Linked DNA regions of Nitrosospira lacus. The protein of the gene in region 3 interacts with the protein of the main gene of each other region in a pairwise test. Links are inferred from orthologs where the notes say so. Each region holds a gene or a part of one and is shown on either strand. Other genes may lie near its edges. The genes, in order: ftsZ, ftsA and EBAPG3_RS03730.

The links.
Region 1: the proteins of EBAPG3_RS03730 (region 3) and ftsZ interact in binary tests that used the Escherichia coli proteins (3 or more experiments, as listed by UniProt). The link is inferred for Nitrosospira lacus from one-to-one orthologs.
Region 2: the proteins of EBAPG3_RS03730 (region 3) and ftsA interact in binary tests that used the Escherichia coli proteins (3 or more experiments, as listed by UniProt). The link is inferred for Nitrosospira lacus from one-to-one orthologs.

Annotation. Positions count from the first base shown.
Region 1 is NZ_CP021106.3:170,327-178,272, forward strand. What follows is about bases 5,151-7,946. They hold ftsZ (cell division protein FtsZ), read right to left. Parts: upstream 7,234-7,946; coding sequence 6,067-7,233; downstream 5,151-6,066. Other genes in these bases: EBAPG3_RS00785 (PEP-CTERM sorting domain-containing protein), read left to right, coding at 5,151-5,406; EBAPG3_RS00790 (hypothetical protein), read right to left, coding at 5,535-5,894; ftsA (cell division protein FtsA), read right to left, coding at 7,297-7,946. Also shown: preprotein translocase subunit SecA, read right to left, coding at 1-2,221; EBAPG3_RS00770 (M23 family metallopeptidase), read right to left, coding at 2,313-3,230; EBAPG3_RS00775 (DciA family protein), read left to right, coding at 3,257-3,715; more of EBAPG3_RS00785, read left to right, coding at 4,312-5,150. UniProt on the Escherichia coli protein: Essential cell division protein that forms a contractile ring structure (Z ring) at the future cell division site. The regulation of the ring assembly controls the timing and the location of cell division.
Region 2 is NZ_CP021106.3:176,743-181,199, reverse strand. Bases 1,561-4,457 are described here. They hold ftsA (cell division protein FtsA), read left to right. Parts: upstream 1,561-2,338; coding sequence 2,339-3,577; downstream 3,578-4,457. Other genes in these bases: ftsZ (cell division protein FtsZ), read left to right, coding at 3,641-4,457; EBAPG3_RS00805 (cell division protein FtsQ/DivIB), read left to right, coding at 1,573-2,325; EBAPG3_RS00810 (D-alanine--D-alanine ligase), read left to right, coding at 1,561-1,583. In the rest of the region: murB (UDP-N-acetylmuramate dehydrogenase), read left to right, coding at 1-669; more of EBAPG3_RS00810, read left to right, coding at 666-1,560. UniProt on the Escherichia coli protein: Essential cell division protein that assists in the assembly of the Z ring. May serve as the principal membrane anchor for the Z ring.
Region 3 is NZ_CP021106.3:829,503-837,465, reverse strand. Bases 1-2,813 are described here. They hold EBAPG3_RS03730 (rod shape-determining protein), read left to right. Parts: upstream 1-784; coding sequence 785-1,843; downstream 1,844-2,813. Other genes in these bases: mreD (rod shape-determining protein MreD), read left to right, coding at 2,811-2,813; mreC (rod shape-determining protein MreC), read left to right, coding at 1,916-2,813; gatC (Asp-tRNA(Asn)/Glu-tRNA(Gln) amidotransferase subunit GatC), read right to left, coding at 385-672; gatA (Asp-tRNA(Asn)/Glu-tRNA(Gln) amidotransferase subunit GatA), read right to left, coding at 1-261. Also shown: more of mreC, read left to right, coding at 2,814-2,824; more of mreD, read left to right, coding at 2,814-3,332; mrdA (penicillin-binding protein 2), read left to right, coding at 3,329-5,236; rod shape-determining protein RodA, read left to right, coding at 5,229-6,329; EBAPG3_RS03705 (septal ring lytic transglycosylase RlpA family protein), read left to right, coding at 6,388-7,503; EBAPG3_RS03700 (pyridoxal-phosphate-dependent aminotransferase family protein), read left to right, coding at 7,805-7,963. UniProt on the Escherichia coli protein: Forms membrane-associated dynamic filaments that are essential for cell shape determination. Acts by regulating cell wall synthesis and cell elongation, and thus cell shape.

The DNA.
Region 1 (7,946 bases), 660 kb from region 3 along the record:
TGCGCTGGTGAAGACTTTCTTCATGCAGGTCAGGTTCTTTCTCCAGCCACTCCCGTAACGGTAACTGCAACTGATATTCGGCAGCCAATGCCTTTTCCAGTCCCGGTATATCCCACTGCTCCTCGACGCTTTGCGGCGGCACATAGAGGGCGATAAGACCGCCCAGCACGTCCCCGCGCATGGCGGTGACCGTCTCTGAAATATCCTGAGACTCGAGAAGTTCGTTACGCTGCTCATAGATCACCTTGCGCTGATCGTTGGCAACATCATCGTATTCCAGCAATTGTTTGCGCATGTCGAAATTACGGGCTTCCACCTTGCGCTGGGCATTTTCAATGGCGCGAGTAACCCAGGGGTGCTCAATGGCCTCGCCCTCCGGCATGTTGAGCTTCTGCATGATGTTTGCCACACGATCCGATGCGAAAATGCGCAGAAGCGGATCCTCCAGCGAAAGATAGAAACGGCTGGAACCGGGGTCTCCCTGGCGGCCGGAGCGGCCGCGCAACTGGTTATCCACGCGCCGGGATTCATGCCGTTCGGTGCCGATGATATGGAGGCCCCCTTGCTTCAGCACTTCCTCGTGAAGCCGCTGCCATTCCTCCTGCAATTCCGCGGTACGCTCAAGCTTCGCAGGTTCGCTCATGGTTTCGTCGGTACGGATGCGCTCGAGCTCCGGCTCCGGATTGCCTCCCAGCACAATGTCAGTACCTCTGCCCGCCATATTGGTGGCAATGGTAACCATCTTCGGGCGCCCTGCCTGGGTGACGATCTCCGCTTCTCTTGCATGCTGTTTGGCATTGAGTACCTGATGCGGCAACTGCTCCTGAGTAAGTAATCCGGACAGCAGCTCATTGTTCTCGATAGAGGTGGTTCCGACCAGAACAGGTTGCCCCCTCTCATAGCAGTCTTTGATATCCGCGATGATGGCACGATTCTTCTCGTCCATGGTGCGGAATACCTGATCCATGCGATCATTACGTATCATGGGACGATGGGTTGGAATGATCACCGTTTCCAATCCGTAAATCTGCTGAAACTCGTAAGCCTCGGTATCGGCCGTACCCGTCATGCCCGCCAATTTGTGATACATGCGGAAATAATTCTGAAAAGTGATCGAGGCCAGTGTCTGATTCTCTTTCTGGATCGGGACACCCTCTTTTGCTTCCACCGCCTGATGCAATCCTTCCGACCAGCGCCTGCCTGACATCAGCCGTCCGGTAAACTCATCGACGATGACGACTTCGCCGTCCTGCACCACATAATGCTGGTCACGAAGAAATAAGGCATGGGCACGCAGTCCCGCGTAAAGATGATGAACGAGGTTGATATTGGCGGGATCGTATAGGCTGGTGCCCGGCGTCAGCAGTCCGCTCTGGGCAAGCAGTTTTTCCGCATGCTCAAAACCCGCCTCGCTCAATAGCACCTGCTGGGATTTTTCATCCACGCTAAAATCGCCGGGGTGCTTCTCTGTTTCCTGGCGGACAAGCTTTGGAATTAGCACATTCATACGCAAATAGACGTCGGTGCTGCCTTCCGCCTGGCCAGATATGATCAGCGGAGTGCGCGCCTCGTCAATCAGAATGGAATCCACTTCGTCAACGATGGCATAATTGAGTAACCGCTGAACACGCTCGACAGGGTGATTCACCATATTGTCGCGCAGGTAATCAAACCCATATTCGTTGTTGGTGCCATAGGTAATGCCGGCGGCGTAGGCGGCCTGCTTGTCGCCGTGGTCCATTTGGGAAAGAATCACGCCGACGCTGATACCGAGGAATTGATAGATGCGTCCCATCCACTCCGCATCCCGCTTGGCGAGATAGTCATTCACTGTCACCAGATGAACGCCTTTGTCGGCCAGTGCATTGAGGTAGGCAGGCAAGGTCGCCATCAACGTTTTTCCTTCGCCTGTACGCATCTCGGCGATTTTTCCGCTATGCAGCACCATGCCGCCAATCAACTGTACGTCAAAATGCCGCATTCCGAGTATGCGTTTGCTGGTCTCGCGCACCACGGCAAACACCTCCGGCAACAATGCATCGAGCGTTGCGCCATCGGCAATGCGTTGCCTGAACTCATCGGTCTTGGCGCGTAACTCAGCGTCAGTCAGGGATGCTATCCTGGCTTCCAGCGCGTTGATCGTTCCCACAGCCTGGAAATACTGTTTGATCAGCCGGTCATTTCGGCTTCCGAAGACCTTCTTGAGCAGATTGTTCAGCATGAAATCTCGAAAAAATTCTATTTAAACAAACGTCCAAAAAATAAGGGGTGAGGTTTTTGGCCTCACCCCCGCAGCAGAGTATTAATCCGGCTCAACCAGGCATCTTCAAGAATCGTGACGGATTTTGCGGCAAGCCCTTGTGCCTGACTTCAAAATGCAGATGCGGGCCGGTGGAACGGCCAGTGCTGCCCACTTCCGCGATCTTCTGTCCCCGCACGACAACCTGGCCCACTTTGACCGTGCGCTTGGATGCGTGGGCATAACGGCTGACGAGATCATTGCCGTGGTCAACATCTATCATATTACCATATTCGGAATGGAAACCGGAATACACGACCACGCCTCCCGCGGCGGCGACGATCGGAGTACCCGTTGCGGCTGTGAAATCCACCCCTTCGTGGAAAACACTTCTTCCCGTGAAGGGATCGATGCGCACACCAAAACCGGAGGAGTACCATTTTGTACTGACCGGCATAATGGAAGGAAGCATTTTTTTCTTGAGCCTGTCTTGCATCAACACGGAATCCAAGGCACCAAACTTGTCGGCCCGATCATCCAGAATGAGCGACAGTTCCTGGATTTTATTGCTGACTTCCAGAAGTGACATTTCCTGAGACGGTAAGGAAGAAGCGACTCCTCCCTGCCCCGGACGCTGGTTGAACAAAAATTCCTGCGGCTTGATTCCTGACAATTCCGCCAGACGGGCGCCCACCGAATCGAGCCGTAGCAGTTGAGCCTGCATCTGGCCCATTCTGACCGCCATCGCGTTGAGGCTATCACGCAAATACGATTGGGTCTTTTGCTGTTCTTCCGCCTGCACGCTCAAAACCAGCGATCGCAAGGTGGGGCTGTCGATCTTGTCAGCGTAACGCAGGGAAAGATAATTCAGCGCCATCGCCAATAACACAGCGCTTAACAGGAATGCTCCCGCGGCAAGGGCAAGATGCAAGCGGGTTAAGGTCAGTGTTCGCGCCTTTGCCAAATTATTGGAAACTAGAATAATATTCATCTTTATTCCCTGATTGTCATTCAGCCATGGCCGCACGCAAGATTACTTTTTACCTCGGCGCCCTCAGCACTATGTCCGATCATCAACGGTTATTCGGCTACCTGGACAAACTAACCGCGATGCAACGGGTATTCATGGATATCGCTCCGCCGCAATTGGCTCAACGCTGCACTCTGGGCGGGTTCTTCGAAGGGAACCTGACCCTGTGTGCGCACAACGGTGCGATCGCAGCGAAACTCAGGCAAATTTTGCCGTCGTTATTATTAAAATTCCGGGCGAGAGGTTATGAGGTTACTGCAATTCGGGTTACTGTGCAAGCAGATTACCGTTCTGTTACAGGGCATGGGCTATCCGCAAACGGGCCAGCTGGAAAGCAGAAAATAGGCCAGGCCGGTGTGAAAAGCCTGATCGGACTGGCTGCGGAATTGCCTCCATCGCCTCTGAAAACGGCGGTCGAATCGTTGCTGAAGAAGCAGAACGATTAAAAATATGCCGAAAAACCATATGGCGGAAATAATATGGAAAGGGGGAAACAGCGCATGAATTGTAACCGCTTGCCTGCCTGAGTATCGCCCCAGCTGACAAAACGTGAGCCAGGCATTACATACTGATTGTTTTCTACCGTTTCCGTACTGGCAGTATTGCCAATTTCCAACCCCAAGAAGTGCAGTATGATGTTGCTTAAATCGAATGCGTCGGGCGTGAATAACTCTGCGGGGTACTTGAAGTCTAGCGACTTTTGCGGTGTGGTTCAGTTACCAAGCGCGTTCGTCCAGTTCCTCTTGCGTGAAGCGATTCATGTCACTGCCCTTGGGCAGCTACTGCCGCAGCAAGCAGTTGACACTCTCGTTGGTGTCCGCTGCCATTTCTCGCTCCTGATTGTCTTCCACCTAGCTCCGATTGCGTACATGACCAAATCCCTCCCCCGCCGATTCCGCGCTGGCTTGCCTACCTTGACCAGCACCGCTAACAGAGTGATGTGTTCCAATAGCTTGCGTTGTGCCCCTTACATGAATATGATCCCGATCATTGAAAGATCTTCTCAATTTGGGTTTAATAGTCGACCAAGGAGGAATTGGATATGCTTAAATTCTCAGTGTTGACTGTCGCGCTATCGATGGCGATTACGCCAGATATGGCCTCTGCTTCGGTCATTGGTTTTTTGGGAAATTTTGACGTAATCAATGATACCGGTAAAACCGCGCATGGCTTTGAAATTGATCTCGAAGGCCTGCATAGCTCCGATATCACCGACACGTTTGGCGGAGCTGGCCGAGGCTTTCCAAGTGGTCGCGGCTTTGACCCTTTAACAAGCGTAGAACGTTATGGCGCCCCTACTATTTCTGAGTACGCGAATGGTGCGACGTTCGGTACAAAAGTAACCTATCGCGGTCTTTTCGATGGGGCGAGCTGGGATTTCGGTACGCCAAGCGGAACTTTCATTACACCTGGAGATAATTGCTGGTCTGGTGGCGGCGTCGGTTATGGTCCAGGTACGCCTTGCGATCACTTTGGTGTCGGTACGACCCATAACGCAACCAAGACCACCTATAGCTGGCTGGTCGAGACTGCAACGCCCGGTGTATTGACCAATGGGGTTGTCAATCTTCCTGCGCCAGTTTGGAATGTAACTCCCTCACCCGTCCCCGCTGCACCCCCTGTGGTGGCAGCCCACATTCAGGCCCCTGCCCCCGAAAATAATGTTGAGTTTGGAGATGCGCTATGGGTTAAGGTTTTTACAACAGAGTTTGATGCTCCGGTTGGTCTGGAAGAGCTGGTGGGCGACAATTCCAAAATCAAGGAGGTCGAAAACCATACCGAAGTCGAGTGGGCATTATTGCAGATAGATAACAAGAATCCCGATGTCGGCATATTGGATAATGGAGGGGATGCTCCGGTCGGAGTGAATGCAGAATCGGTGATTCGTCGTTATGAATTCTACAATTATATAGGTGCGTATGATCCGGAAACTCATGAAGCAAAATTTATTAGAGACCCGGTTTTGGGCTATGGTGACTCAAACCCCGCCCCGAGCGACATCGGCAACTACTTGGGCGCTCAGAATGCAGCGGTCAACTTGAATATAGCTGTCGTGCCTGAACCGGAAACCTATGCCATGCTGTTGGCCGGTTTGGGCTTGTTGGGCTTTATGACACTTCGTCGCAAGATTGCTTAAGCTAGGGCCGCTTCGTATGTGGCTTTTCGTTTTTAGCACCTGAGCGTCTCTTCCTGTCACATTTCCACCTGTGGCGAAAGTCTAAGACATTTAATTCGAGCCTCGCCCCGGTTAGCTTTAACCTTTATTTACACATCAACAGATATCATGTTGGTCTCTATCTCATCTTTTACAAATGGTGGCGGCACCTCAAGTGGGACAATACGCACCTTGGCGTAAACTTCTCCGTTCATCACCTCCGTGTTTACCACTTCCCACTTGAAAGCAAAATTAAAGCTGACATCCTTGTGAAGCCTGTTAGCAAGGAATGTTCGAGCATTTGAACCAATTTTATCATCCAAGAGATCGGCATTTTCCATGAACGTAACGTCTAAAAACCAATGTGTATTCATCTCATGAGGCAGAAAATCGATAGATGCCGCTATGTTGAAGTATACGAATGAATCGTCCTTTGAATACCCAAGGGTACAATTTTTGAATTGAGCCATTTTGGTTCTCCCCTGTGTCGAATTAGGCATGCGTTATGCATACATACGAATGGAAAAAGTCTTTGTCAGCCAAGATTCAGCCTGTTGCCGTACACGTGAAGACGGCTTTGAAGCTAACACTCGACCGCACCTGACGGCTGTCCGATCCAGCCGGAGCCAACTTGCAAAATCCTTAATCCGCTTGTTTCCTCAAAAACGCCGGAATATCCAGCATATCCACTCCCGACTGTTTCATGGCTTCCACGGTGGCATCGCGCCTCCTGTTCGAACGAATCGCGGCGGGAGCATCCAGTTCCTTCCAGTTCACGGTGTCCGAGAACATGATGTTGTCCGTCCCGGTGCGTGTGTGAATCACACTCAGCGGTTTGGGCTGCATGCGGTTACCCACGCCGCCAAGGCCTGTCGCCACCATGGTGACCCGCAGGTTGTCCTGCATGTTCTCGTCGATCACGGTACCGACAATCACGGTGGCATCGTCGGCGGTAAACCCCTTGATGGTATTCATGACTTCGTGGACTTCCCGCATTTTCATTCCCGAGCTGGCGGTAATGTTGACCAGTATGCCACGTGCGCCGGAGAGATTCACATCTTCCAGCAGGGGGCTGGCCACTGCCTGCTCCGCCGCTGCGCGCGCGCGTTCGACACCTGCAGCAGTTGCGGAACCCATCATTGCCATACCCATTTCCGACATGACGGTTTTCACGTCAGCAAAATCAACGTTTACCAAGCCCGGGCAATTGATCACTTCCGCGATTCCCGCGACGGCGCCATACAGCACATTATTGGCGGCCTTGAATGCATCCAGCATGCTGACATCGTCGCCCAGCACCACCATCAGTTTGTCATTGGGAATCACGATCAACGAATCGACATGCTGTGACAGCGCTTCCATACCGGCCTGCGCTGCTTTAAGGCGTCTTCCTTCGAAGGAAAAGGGTTTGGTAACCACCGCCACGGTAAGAATATCCAATTCCTTCGCCACCTGCGCCACCACCGGCGCGGCGCCGGTACCGGTACCGCCACCCATCCCGGCGGTGACAAAGAGCATATCGGCGCCTTCAATCAGTTCCGCGATGCGGTCGCGGTCTTCCATCGCGGCGTCGCGTCCGATTTCCGGATTGGCTCCCGCTCCCAGCCCCTTGGTGATCGCGGATCCCAATTGCAACTGGGTACGCGCTTGATTACGCTTCAGTGCCTGGGCATCGGTATTGGCGGAAATGAACTCGACACCTTGCACCCCATTCTGAATCATGTGGTCCACCGCATTGCCGCCGCAACCGCCGATGCCAATGACCTTGATAACGGCTTCCTGAGTTTGTGTATCCATTATTTCGAACATGGCGCTTCTCCTTTAAAAATTGTTAGTTAAACTTTATGCGGGCTCCTGTTTTTTACGCCGCTGTCAAAAATTCCCTTGAAACCAGCTCTTCATTCTTTCAAGAATCCGCTTGAATGAGTTGCCCTGCAGCCTGGTATGCTGATGCCGCTGAAACTGCTCCATGCCGGCCATGATCAGCCCCACGCCGGTAGAACAGCGCGGCGTGAGCACCACTTCCGCCAATCCGCCGCGATAGTGCGGCAATCCCAGCCGCACCGGCATGTGGAATATCTCCTCGCCCAGCTCCACCATGCCATGCAGGGAGCTGCTGCCGCCGGTGATGACGATCCCGGACGAAAGCAATTCCTCGAAACCGCTGCGGCGCAACTCCGCCTGCACAAGGGAATAGAGTTCTTCCACGCGCGGCTCGATCACTTCCGCCAGCGTCTGGCGGGAAAGCTGGCGCGCGGCCCGCTCGCCCACACCCGCGACTTCCACCATTCCGCGCGGGTCGGCCATGCCGCGCAACGCGCAGCCGTAGCGGCACTTGATATCCTCGGCATCCTTGGTCGGCGTACGCAACGCCATCGCGATGTCATTGGTAATCTGGTCACCGGCAATCGGGATTACGGCGGTATGACGAATCGCGCCATGCGTGAACACCGCGATATCAGTAGTACCCCCGCCGATGTCCACCAGACATACGCCCAGATCTTTCTCGTCTTCCGATAGGA
Region 2 (4,457 bases), 660 kb from region 3 along the record:
GCATTGCACAGTCTGGCGGGTGCGGAGTTTCTGGCGGGCATACCCGGGACGGTGGGCGGAGCGCTGGCGATGAATGCGGGTTGTTATGGCGCTGAAACCTGGGGAGTTGTCGAACACGTGCAGATACTCAACCGTGCAGGTCAACTGCGCGAACGCCTGCCGGGGGATTATGAGATTGGTTATCGGCACGTCATGTTGAAGCTGGAGTCGGTCACCAGGGATCAGAAGGGGGGCAATCCCTCCGGTGAGGAATGGTTTGTGGGGGGCGGATTCAGGTTGTTGCGGGGTGAAGACGCGGCGTCGCGCAAAAAGATCAAGGAATTGCTCGCTCGGCGCATCAGCACTCAGCCATTGAATCTGCCCAACGCCGGGTCAGTATTTCGCAATCCGCCGGGAGACCACGCGGCGCGGCTGATCGAGTCATGCGGACTGAAGGGCTTTCGTGCCGGTGGCGCAATGGTTTCGTTCAAGCATGCGAATTTTATCGTAAATACCGGCGACGCCACGGCGGCTGAAATTGAAGCGGTGATTGCTGCGGTGCGCGAAACCGTGAAGGAAAAGGCCGGGATTGAGCTGGTGCAGGAAGTGCGAATCATCGGCTCGTCTCATGAATCCAGCCAGATTCAAAAGTCTGCCACTGACAACCTCATCGGGGATGATCGATCATGAGTCGCTCTGATTTTGGAAAAGTTGCAGTTTTGCTGGGAGGGCGTTCCGCCGAGCGTGAGATTTCACTCAAAAGCGGTAACGCGGTACTTGCCGCGCTGCGACGCCAGAATGTGGATGCTTATCCTTTCGATCCCTCTGAACACCACATGGAGGCGCTTCTGCAACAAGGTTTTGACCGGGCGCATATTGCCCTGCATGGGCGCTATGGCGAAGATGGTACCGTGCAGGGTGCCCTGGAGCTTATGGGCTTGCCTTATACCGGCAGCGGGGTCATGGCGAGCGCGCTGGCCATGGATAAATGGCGTACCAAGCTGCTGTGGCAGGCGGCGGGGATCGATACCCCTCGCCACATTCTGCTCAACGCCCAAAGTGACTTTGACGCGGTGGTAAAAACGCTTGGCTTGCCGCTGATCGTCAAGCCATCCCGGGAAGGATCAACCATCGGCTTGAGCAAGGTCAAGGCCGTGGCGCACTTGCCGGCTGCGTATGAATCAGCGGCAAGGCACGACACCATGGTGCTGGCGGAGCAGTTCATCGAAGGCATGGAACTGACTGCCGCCATACTCGGGGAGACCCCGCTGCCTCTGGTACGGATAGAGACCGCGGGTGGCTTATACGATTATCAAGCTAAATATCTTTCCGACGATACCCGGTATTTTTGCCCAAGCGGCTTATCCGCCGCGGATGAGCAGGCAATTCAGGCGCAGGCGCTGCGAGCGCATCAGACGTTGGGGTGTGAAGGATGGGGAAGGGTGGATGTGATACTGGATAAATCCGGTAAACCCTATTTTCTTGAGACCAACACTTCGCCCGGCATGACCGACCACAGCCTCGTGCCGATGGCGGCAAAAGCGGTCGGAATATCGTTTGATGACCTGGTGCTGCGAATACTGGAGCTGGCCCATGTGGGATAACCATCAGGCGCTGGACTTGCTGGCCAATTCACTATTTGTGCTAGTTGCGTTGATGGCGGCTTATACCGCCAGCCAGTGGGCGCTGAGTCTGCCGGTATTGCCGGTGAAGGCGCTGAGTGTCAGCGGTAGCGACAGCGGTGACGGCAAACTGAGGCATGTGACACGGGAACAGATCGAAAGCGCGGTTCACAGCGAATTCATTGGAAGTTTCCTCACCCTTGACCTCAATGCCATGCGTCATGCGTTCGGGAAGTTGTCCTGGGTGCGTGTTGCACGCGTGCGGCGGCACTGGCCGCAGAGCCTGGAAGTGACGCTCGAGGAACATATCGCGCTGGCCCGCTGGGGCGGTGACGCATTGGTGAACACGCATGGCGAAACATTCAACGCCGCGTCTGACGAAATACTGCCTGTATTCGATGGGCCGCCCGGGAGCTCGCATGACATGGCGCGGCAATACGCCGTCTTTACTGAATTGCTGCGGCCCTTGCAACAGCGCATCGAGCGGGTGAATCTCTCGCCCCGTCGTGCCTGGCAGCTTCACCTGGATAATGGAATCGTACTGGAACTCGGGCGCGAGCAGATGGAATCGAGGCTGGCGCGGTATGCCCGGGCGCATGACTACAGCATTGCGCGACTAAACCAGCAATTGAGCCATGTGGATTTGCGTTACCCCAACGGTTTCGCTGTGCGAGCCGAAGGGATGACGGAAAAGCCAGGCGGGAAGAAAGCTCCACGAAATTAAGGTCATGAAGCAGATGAGTAGAATCAATGAAAACAAGAACTTGATCGTTGGCCTCGATATCGGCACATCGAAGATCATTGCCATCGTCGCGGAGGTAAAGCCCGAGGGCGGATTCGAGGTTATCGGCATGGGCAGCCATCCCTCGCGCGGTTTGAAAAAAGGCGTCGTCGTCAACATCGAGACCACGGTGAGCGCGATCCAGCGTGCGCTGGAAGAGGCTGAGCTCATGGCCGACTGCAAAATTCGCGAGGTATATACCGGCATTGCCGGCAGTCATATCAAGAGTTTCAATTCCCATGGAATGGTCGCAATCAAGGACAAGGAAGTATCGCAGCTGGATGTCGAGCGCGTGATGGAAACCGCCAAGGCCGTGAATATTCTCAACGATCAGCAAGTTCTCCATGTCCTCAATCAGGAATTTATTATCGACGGGCAGGAGGATGTGCGTGAGCCTATCGGCATGAGCGGCGTACGGCTGGAGGTGAAAGTGCATATTGTTACCGGTGCGGTGTCCGCGGCGCAGAACATCATGAAATGCGTGCGCCGCTGCGGCCTGGAAGTGCGTGATCTGGTGTTGCAACCGCTGGCCTCGGCAATGGCCGTCCTATCGGAAGACGAGAAAGATCTGGGCGTATGTCTGGTGGACATCGGCGGGGGTACTACTGATATCGCGGTGTTCACGCATGGCGCGATTCGTCATACCGCCGTAATCCCGATTGCCGGTGACCAGATTACCAATGACATCGCGATGGCGTTGCGTACGCCGACCAAGGATGCCGAGGATATCAAGTGCCGCTACGGCTGCGCGTTGCGCGGCATGGCCGACCCGCGCGGAATGGTGGAAGTCGCGGGTGTGGGCGAGCGGGCCGCGCGCCAGCTTTCCCGCCAGACGCTGGCGGAAGTGATCGAGCCGCGCGTGGAAGAACTCTATTCCCTTGTGCAGGCGGAGTTGCGCCGCAGCGGTTTCGAGGAATTGCTTTCGTCCGGGATCGTCATCACCGGCGGCAGCAGCTCCCTGCATGGCATGGTGGAGCTGGGCGAGGAGATATTCCACATGCCGGTGCGGCTGGGATTGCCGCACTATCGCGGCGGATTGGCGGAAGTGGTGCTCACGCCGCGCTGTTCTACCGGCGTGGGGCTGATCATGGCCGGCATGGAGCAGTTTCAGCGGCATCAGCATACCAGGCTGCAGGGCAACTCATTCAAGCGGATTCTTGAAAGAATGAAGAGCTGGTTTCAAGGGAATTTTTGACAGCGGCGTAAAAAACAGGAGCCCGCATAAAGTTTAACTAACAATTTTTAAAGGAGAAGCGCCATGTTCGAAATAATGGATACACAAACTCAGGAAGCCGTTATCAAGGTCATTGGCATCGGCGGTTGCGGCGGCAATGCGGTGGACCACATGATTCAGAATGGGGTGCAAGGTGTCGAGTTCATTTCCGCCAATACCGATGCCCAGGCACTGAAGCGTAATCAAGCGCGTACCCAGTTGCAATTGGGATCCGCGATCACCAAGGGGCTGGGAGCGGGAGCCAATCCGGAAATCGGACGCGACGCCGCGATGGAAGACCGCGACCGCATCGCGGAACTGATTGAAGGCGCCGATATGCTCTTTGTCACCGCCGGGATGGGTGGCGGTACCGGTACCGGCGCCGCGCCGGTGGTGGCGCAGGTGGCGAAGGAATTGGATATTCTTACCGTGGCGGTGGTTACCAAACCCTTTTCCTTCGAAGGAAGACGCCTTAAAGCAGCGCAGGCCGGTATGGAAGCGCTGTCACAGCATGTCGATTCGTTGATCGTGATTCCCAATGACAAACTGATGGTGGTGCTGGGCGACGATGTCAGCATGCTGGATGCATTCAAGGCCGCCAATAATGTGCTGTATGGCGCCGTCGCGGGAATCGCGGAAGTGATCAATTGCCCGGGCTTGGTAAACGTTGATTTTGCTGACGTGAAAACCGTCATGTCGGAAATGGGTATGGCAATGATGGGTTCCGCAACTGCTGCAGGTGTCGAACGCGCGCGCGCAGCGGCGGAGCAGGCAGTGGCCAGCCCCCTGCTGGAAGATGTGAATCTCTCCGGCGCACGTGGCATACTGGTCAACATTACCGCCAGCTCGGGAATGAAAATGC
Region 3 (7,963 bases):
GGTGGTAAGCCATCCCTTGGTACAGAAAATATCCTTCTGGGCAATGGGAATGCCGGTTAGCGGATGCGCCTGGCCGGCCGCGATCATCGCATCGGCGGCTCGTGCCTGGGCAAGGCTTGTCTCTTCATCGATAGTAATGAAAGCGTTGTAGTCCGGATTCAGTGACTTTGAGCGCTCAAGAAACTCCCTGGTCAGTTCAGTGCTGGAGATTTTTCTTGCCGCAAGCAAGGCAGAGAGTTGCGTGACGCCGAAGTTCAACATGGTATTTTTGAAGCGAAGCAGATCATGGAAAGATGACAGGAAAGTACCAGGGCAAGGCAATGGGGCTTTGGAACAAGTATTCCGTAAAATGCGTCGCCGGCAAACCTGAGAATTTGTTCAGAATCACTCGATGACTTTCGGCACCAGGTATAGCCCCGCTTCCACCTTGGGCGCTATCGACTGGAACAATTCGCGCTGATCGACCTCGGTCACCACATCCGCGCGGAGGCGCTGCATAACCTCCTGAGCGTGGGACACAGGTTTTATCGCCGACGTATCCACCGCCTGCATTTCCTGGATCAAGCCGAAGATGTCCGATAACTGCGCCAGCGCGGTATGTGCCTCATCCTCGCTGATTTCAATGCGGGCCAGGTTTGCGACGCGTTTTACATCATCCAGAGACAGTGACATCGCCGCCAAAACCCTTATATTCAAATAGCTAATAGAGTATCATAGCCGGCCTGACCGACGCATTTTTTTCGCGCGCTTTTTATCACTGTCATCTCCAACGGATTTCGTTTACATGCTTAATTTTATTAACAACAACATACTGAAGGGTTATTTTTCCACTGACATGGCGATTGATCTGGGTACCGCCAATACCCTGATTTACGTTCGCGGTCAGGGCATCGTGCTCAACGAGCCTTCAGTAGTGGCAATACGCCAGGATGGCGGCCCAAACGGCAAGAAGATAATTCAGCAGGTAGGGCTGGCAGCCAAGCAGATGCTGGGGCGCACACCCGGCAATATCACGGCGATCCGCCCCATGAAGGACGGCGTCATCGCCGACTTCACCGTTACCGAGCAGATGCTGAAGCACTTTATCAAGAAGGTGAATCCGCCTCGGCTTTTTTCTGCCAATCCGCGCATTGTCATTTGTGTTCCCTTCGGTTCCACTCAGGTGGAGCGCCGTGCCATCCGCGAGGCAGCCTATGGCGCCGGAGCACGCAAGGTGGAGTTGATCGAGGAGCCGATGGCCGCGGCCATCGGTGCCAACTTGCCGGTCGAGGAGGCTACGGGCTCGATGGTGGTCGATATTGGCGGCGGCACTACGGAAGTGGGTGTGATATCGCTGGGCGGTATCGTTTATTCAAACTCGGTACGCGTCGGGGGTGACAAGTTCGACGAGGCCATCATCAATTACATTCGCCGCAACTATGGCATGCTGATCGGTGAAGTCACCGCCGAATTGATCAAGAAGGAGATCGGTTCCGCCTTTCCGGGATCGGAAGTACGTGAAATGGAAGTCAAGGGACGCAATCTGGCGGAAGGCATTCCACGCAGCTTTGCCATTTCCAGCAATGAAATCCTTGAGGCACTGACCGATCCCCTGAACAGTATCGTCAGCGCGGTCAAATCCGCGCTGGAACATACGCTGCCCGAGCTCGGAGCGGATATTGCCGAAAAAGGCATGGTGCTGACCGGTGGCGGTGCATTGCTGCGTGATATTGATCGCCTGCTGATGGAAGAAACCGGCTTGTCGGTAATCATTGCGGAAGACCCGCTTACTTGCGTCGTGCGCGGGTCGGGTGTCGCGCTGGAGAATATGGATCATCTGGTCGGTATATTTGCCAGTGATTAAATGGGTCGGCGCATTCCTCTCAACCCCCGGCGGAACGCACTCTGTATTGGGAATCCCCGAAACTGAGACGTAATGGAAATGGCCCCGCAGTTTTTCAGGCAAGGCCCCAGCTTGCTGGCTCGACTGGGATTTTTTGTATTACTGTCTTTGCTGCTGATGGCGGCTGATACCCGGTTTAAATATCTCTCCGAAATTCGCCAGGCTTTCAGCGTAGTGATTTATCCATTACAAAAACTGGCTAACATACCCACAACGATCTATGACGCGGGCAGCGGATTTCTCGCCAGCCAGCATTCGATAGACGAAAACGAATATCTCAAGCAGCGGCACCTTGCGGACCGCGGACAGCTCCAGCAGCTCCAGGCGCTGGAAGCCGAGAATTCACAATTGCGCAAACTGCTGGAAGCCGCGCAGCGTATGGAAAGCAAAGCTGTCATGGCCGAGATTCTCCACGTCCCGCGCGATCCATTCAACCGCAAGGTCATACTTGATAAAGGCAGCCAGAGTGGTATCCAGCCCGGCCAGGTGGTGGTGGACGATGCAGGCGTGGTGGGGCAGATTACTCGCAACTCTCCGTGGCTGTCTGAAGTCACGCTCATTACCGACAGGGATCACTCGGTGCCGGTGCAGATCGTCCGTAATGGCTTACGTTCGGTGGTCTCCGGCACGGGCAAGGATGGATCGCTGGAATTGCGTTATGTGGCGGTTAACACCGATATCGAGGAAGGCGATATGCTGGTGACTTCCGGCATCGATGGTGTTTATCCGCCCGGTCTTCCCGTGGCGGTGGTGTCGAAAATCGAGCGCAATCCTTCTTATGTCTTTGCCCGTGTTATCTGCACACCTGCGGCGGGAGTGGACCGCCACCGGCAGCTGCTGATATTGTCCGTGATGGCAACCGCTACGGAAAATCCGGTGGACGCGTTCGAGATCAAGCCCAAGCCGGAGGGCAAGAAGCGAGAAAAAGTTGGCGTTCGCTGATCATCCCAGGCAGGAAATTCTGCGGCCTGTTAAAGGTTCATTCATCTTTCTTAGCCTGATGCTGGCGCTGCTGCTGAACCTGTTACCGTTAAAGGATGCGTTGCTGACGTTCTGGCCTGATTTCACCGCGCTGACGATTCTTTACTGGTGTATCAATCAACCGCAGCGGGTTGGTATGAGTACCGCCTTTGGCATGGGCTTGTTAATGGATATCGGCAATGCCGGGACATTCGGCCAGCATGCCCTGGCATACAGCATCATGGCTTTTGCCGCGTTGCTATTCCAGCGGCGCTTGTATAATTTTGGTCTGCTGAAGCAGGCTCCCCAGATGGGACTGATATTGCTCATGGGGCAGTTTGTCGTGCTTCTGACCTGGCTACTGGATGGGGCGGATTTTCCCGGTTGGGATTTTTTTCTTGCCAGCGCTACCGGCATTATGTTGTGGCCGCTACTGTCATTGATATTGAGAATACCCCAGAGGCCCAAGTCTGATTCCAATGCGTTATGAAGCGAACGGTAGAGCTTCGTAATCACCCCCGCGAACTGCATCATTTCCGGGTACGGCTGGCCATTGGCGCCGTGTTCGTGCTGCTGCTGTTCCTTCTGCTATTTTCCCGATTCTTTTACTTGCAGGTATCGCAACGCGACCACTATCACACGCTGGCGGAAGCTAACCGGATATCCATTGCACCCATCGTACCTAACCGGGGACTGATTTTCGACCGTAATGGCGAAGTGCTGGCACATAACTACTCGGCCTATACGCTCGAAATCGTGCCAAGCAAGGTAACCAATCTGGAAGCTCTCATCAATGAATTATCCACTGTAATCGAGATAGCAGCCCGAGACCGCAAGCGTTTCAAGAAACTGATGGACGAGAGCAAGCGATTTGAAAGCCTGCCCATTCGCACTCGTTTATCGGATGTGGAAGTGGCGCGCTTCGCCGCCCATCGCTATCGTTTTCCTGGAGTGGAAATTAAAGCGCGCTTGTTCCGCCAGTACCCGAAAGGGGAAATTGCGTCACATGTGGTGGGTTATATTGGCCGCATCAACGATAAAGATCTGGAACAGCTGGAGGCCAACGAAAACCTGGCCAACTATCGCGGCTCGCTGTATATGGGCAAGATCGGCATCGAACAAAGCTACGAGAAGGAGTTGCACGGTATCACCGGCTTCGAGGAAATGGAAACTGACGCGGCCGGCCGGGTAATAAGAGTAATATCCCGTACCCCGCCAATCTCAGGCAATAATCTGACGTTGTCGATCGATATCAAGTTGCAGGAGGTTGCGGAAAAGGCGTTTGGAGACCGGCGCGGCGCGCTGGTAGCCATTGACCCCGCTACCGGCGATGTACTGGCATTCGTCAGCAAGCCGGGCTTCGATCCCAATCTGTTTGTCGATGGTATCGACTCGGAGAACTGGGATTTGCTGAATAACTCCATCGACAGGCCGCTGAACAACCGCGCTTTGCGCGGATTATATCCACCGGGTTCCACATTCAAACCATTCATGGCGCTGGCCGGCCTGGAGCTGAAGAAACGCACGCCTCAGCAAGGAATCAGTGATCCCGGATACTTCAGCCTGCCTGGCAGCACCCACCGCTTCCGTGACTGGAAAGCGGGTGGCCATGGCTATGTGGATCTGCATAAATCTCTGGTCGTGTCGTGCGACACTTATTATTACGGGCTGGCCAATGACCTCGGTATAGACAACATTTTCAACTTTACCGGCCAATTCGGGCTAGGAAAAAAAACCGGGATCGATATCGAGGGCGAAGCCAGTGGCCTGTTGCCCTCGCAAGAATGGAAAATGAAGCGATACAAGCAGAAATGGTACGCGGGTGACACCATTTCCGTGGGTATCGGGCAAGGCTACAATCTGACTACACCCCTGCAACTGGCTTTCGCGACCGCCATCCTTGCCAGCAAGGGTGCCGCCTTCCGCCCGCACCTGGTAAAGCAGGTTCACAATAGCAGGAATGGGGAAGTGCGCGAAATCGTGACGCAACCTCTATACACGCTCAATCTCAACCCCGTTAATCTGACGCACGTTCAAAACGCGCTGATAGCGGTAACCCGGCCTGGCGGCACCGCGGCGCTCGCCGGTGCGGATGCCGCCTATACCTTCGCGGGGAAGACGGGTACGTCGCAAGTGGTCGGCATGAAGCAAGGAGAAAAATATGTGGAGAGCAAGGTTCAGGAACGCCATCGCGACCATGCGCTGTTCGTTGCCTACGCGCCCACGGAAAACCCCAGAATAGCGCTGGCGGTGCTGGTGGAAAATGGCGGTCACGGCGGCGCTACCGCCGCACCGGTCGCCAGGCTGGTAATGGACTATCATCTGCTTGGCAAGTTGCCCGCAGAAGCCGCGGCAAAGGCCATCCCTGAAGACGAGGAGGGTGCGCATGATTAAGCCCTTGCGCTTATGGCACTACCTCACGCGCTATGTGGATGGGTTTCTGCTGAGCGGAATTCTGCTGCTGATGCTGACTGGCCTGGCCACGCTGTATAGCGCCACCGACGCAAACCTGAGTCGTGTCACTAATCAGGCGATCAACATGCTGGTGGCGCTTGGCATCATGTGGCTGATTGCGAATATCCCGTTGCAGCATATCATGCGTATCGCCCTCCCGATATACGTAGCCGGTCTTTTCCTGTTGCTCGGCGTGGCGCTGTTCGGTGAAATCAACAACGGTGCGCGACGCTGGCTGAACATTGGTGTGACGCGTATCCAGCCTTCCGAGTTGATGAAAATAGCTGTGCCGCTGATGATGGCGTGGTATTTTGACAAGCATGAGGCCACTCTGCGGCTCAGGGACTACGCAGTCGCCACGTTGCTGCTCCTGATTCCGGTCGTGATGATCATGCGGCAGCCGGACTTAGGCACCGCATTGCTGATTGCATCCAGCGGTTTCTACGTTCTGTTTCTCACCGGGCTGTCGTGGCGCATCATGGCCGCACTGCTGATCGCCGGAGCTGGCAGTCTGCCAATCCTGTGGTCGATGATGCACGATTATCAGCGCCGGCGTGTCATGACGCTGCTTGATCCGACACAGGATGCGCTGGGGGCCGGCTATCACACGATCCAGTCCACTATTGCCATAGGATCCGGTGGTGTCCTCGGCAAAGGCTGGCAAAATGGGACCCAAACCCATCTCGATTTCCTTCCGGAGAAAAGCACCGATTTCATCTTCGCAGTGTTCTCGGAGGAATTCGGATTGGTCGGCAATTCATTACTGTTGCTGCTATACCTGATGGTAATCGGCCGCGGCATGATTATTGCCGCCAATGCCTCGACCCAGTTTACCCGGCTTATCGCCGGCTCGATCACGCTGACTTTCTTCACTTATATTTTCGTCAACATCGGCATGGTTATCGGTATTCTGCCCGTGGTGGGCGTACCGCTGCCGCTGATCAGCTACGGCGGCACGTCAATGGTGACAATGCTGCTGGGATTTGGTATTTTGATGAGCATACAGACGCATCCTAAACTGGTAAAAACGTAAGGAAGATTGATTCGGGATCAAGAAGCGTCTCATCCACTATTCTGGCAGTCTGCCGGACTTGAAGGAATCAAGCAAAAAAGTGACAGGGCGAGTACAGGTTCTAAGGATCATCGCGGCAGCCATGGTAGTTTTTATCGCGGGCTGCGGCAGTGTCCTGAAACGCGATAACATGGGCAAAACACCTTCCGCCGCATCGGTAAAGCCGGCTATTGCGGCAAAAAAGGGCGGTTATTATCTGGATGACGGGCCCGGCGACAACCCGCCGGCTGACCTTGCTTCCATCCTCGACGCTGTTCCGCGGCATGAACCCCTGCGCCAGGCCAACATGCGGCCTTATGTCGCGCTGGGAAAATCCTACACGCCGATGACCACCCTGGAATCTTACCGGGAACGCGGGGTAGCTTCCTGGTATGGCCGCCGTTACCACGGACAGAAAACAGCATCCGGCGAAGTCTACGATATGTACACCATGACCGCCGCCCATACCACGCTGCCATTACCCAGCTATGCCCGCGTCACCAACATCCAGAATGGAAAATCCGTGATCGTGCGCGTCAACGACCGTGGACCATTTCATTCTGACCGCCTGATCGATCTTTCCTATACCGCAGCCCACAAACTCGGTGTGCTGGATGGTGGCAGTGCCTGGGTGGAAGTGGAAAGCATCCTGCCGGGCACAGGAGCCTCCATGCAGGTTGCAGCGGCACCTGCCCTAGTAGCGAATTCGGTCCCCATCTTTAACCCTGCACCGGCTTCTACACCAGCCCCCGCATCTTCCCCTTCAGCTGCTGCCAGTCGGGAAAAAACAGCCCAGCGTCCGGTTGGCGTAGAGCCGCAAAATGAAGAAGCCAAGCCGGATTTAATCGAAGCAGCCTATTCGCCCACGTTGCCATCCGGCGCATCCGTTCGCGACGTTGCCGATGCGCAGGTTCCCACGGGTACAAGCGGGGTCTACCTGCAATTGGGCGCATTCAGCGCCTACGATAATGCGGATAATTTCCTCGCTCACATGCGGTCAGAACTTCCTTCATTGACCCCTATCCTTGGCATTGTTTCGAAAGATGGCTTATTCAAGGTTCACGCCGGACCTTATCCCGATCACGCTGTAGCCCGGCAGGCAGCCGATAAAATCGCTCAAGTGCTTTCCATCAAGCCGATGGTGCTGGTCCGTTAGTAGTGAGTATTGAGGCTAGCCTGATTCCTTGCCGCCCTTTCACGAGGCTGGCTGCCTGACGCAACTATGCAATATTCATTTCCCAAAGACGGAACAAAGTACGATCTCTAGCCGCTCTGGCAAGAATTGATCTATGCGCGCATCGACTTTGCGCCTATACGCGTGTCAGCGCCAGCGCGGCAGCTGTCATTTTCCACCGGTTACAGCTCACGTGCACTTTCACTAATAGCCAATTCCCCCGTCACTTGATAGAATCGGACCTTCCGTTAAGTTAATCAGTCCACTACATTCAGGATCAACCATGACTACCAAGAACTTCTACCCCACCAAAAAGATCGGTACGTTTTATCCCCCGCAGCGTGTCTTGATGGGACCGGGGCCGTCGGATACCCACCCGCGCGTTTTATCCGCCATGGCCCGCCCGACGCTGGGCCACCTTGATCCTGTATTCACGGATATG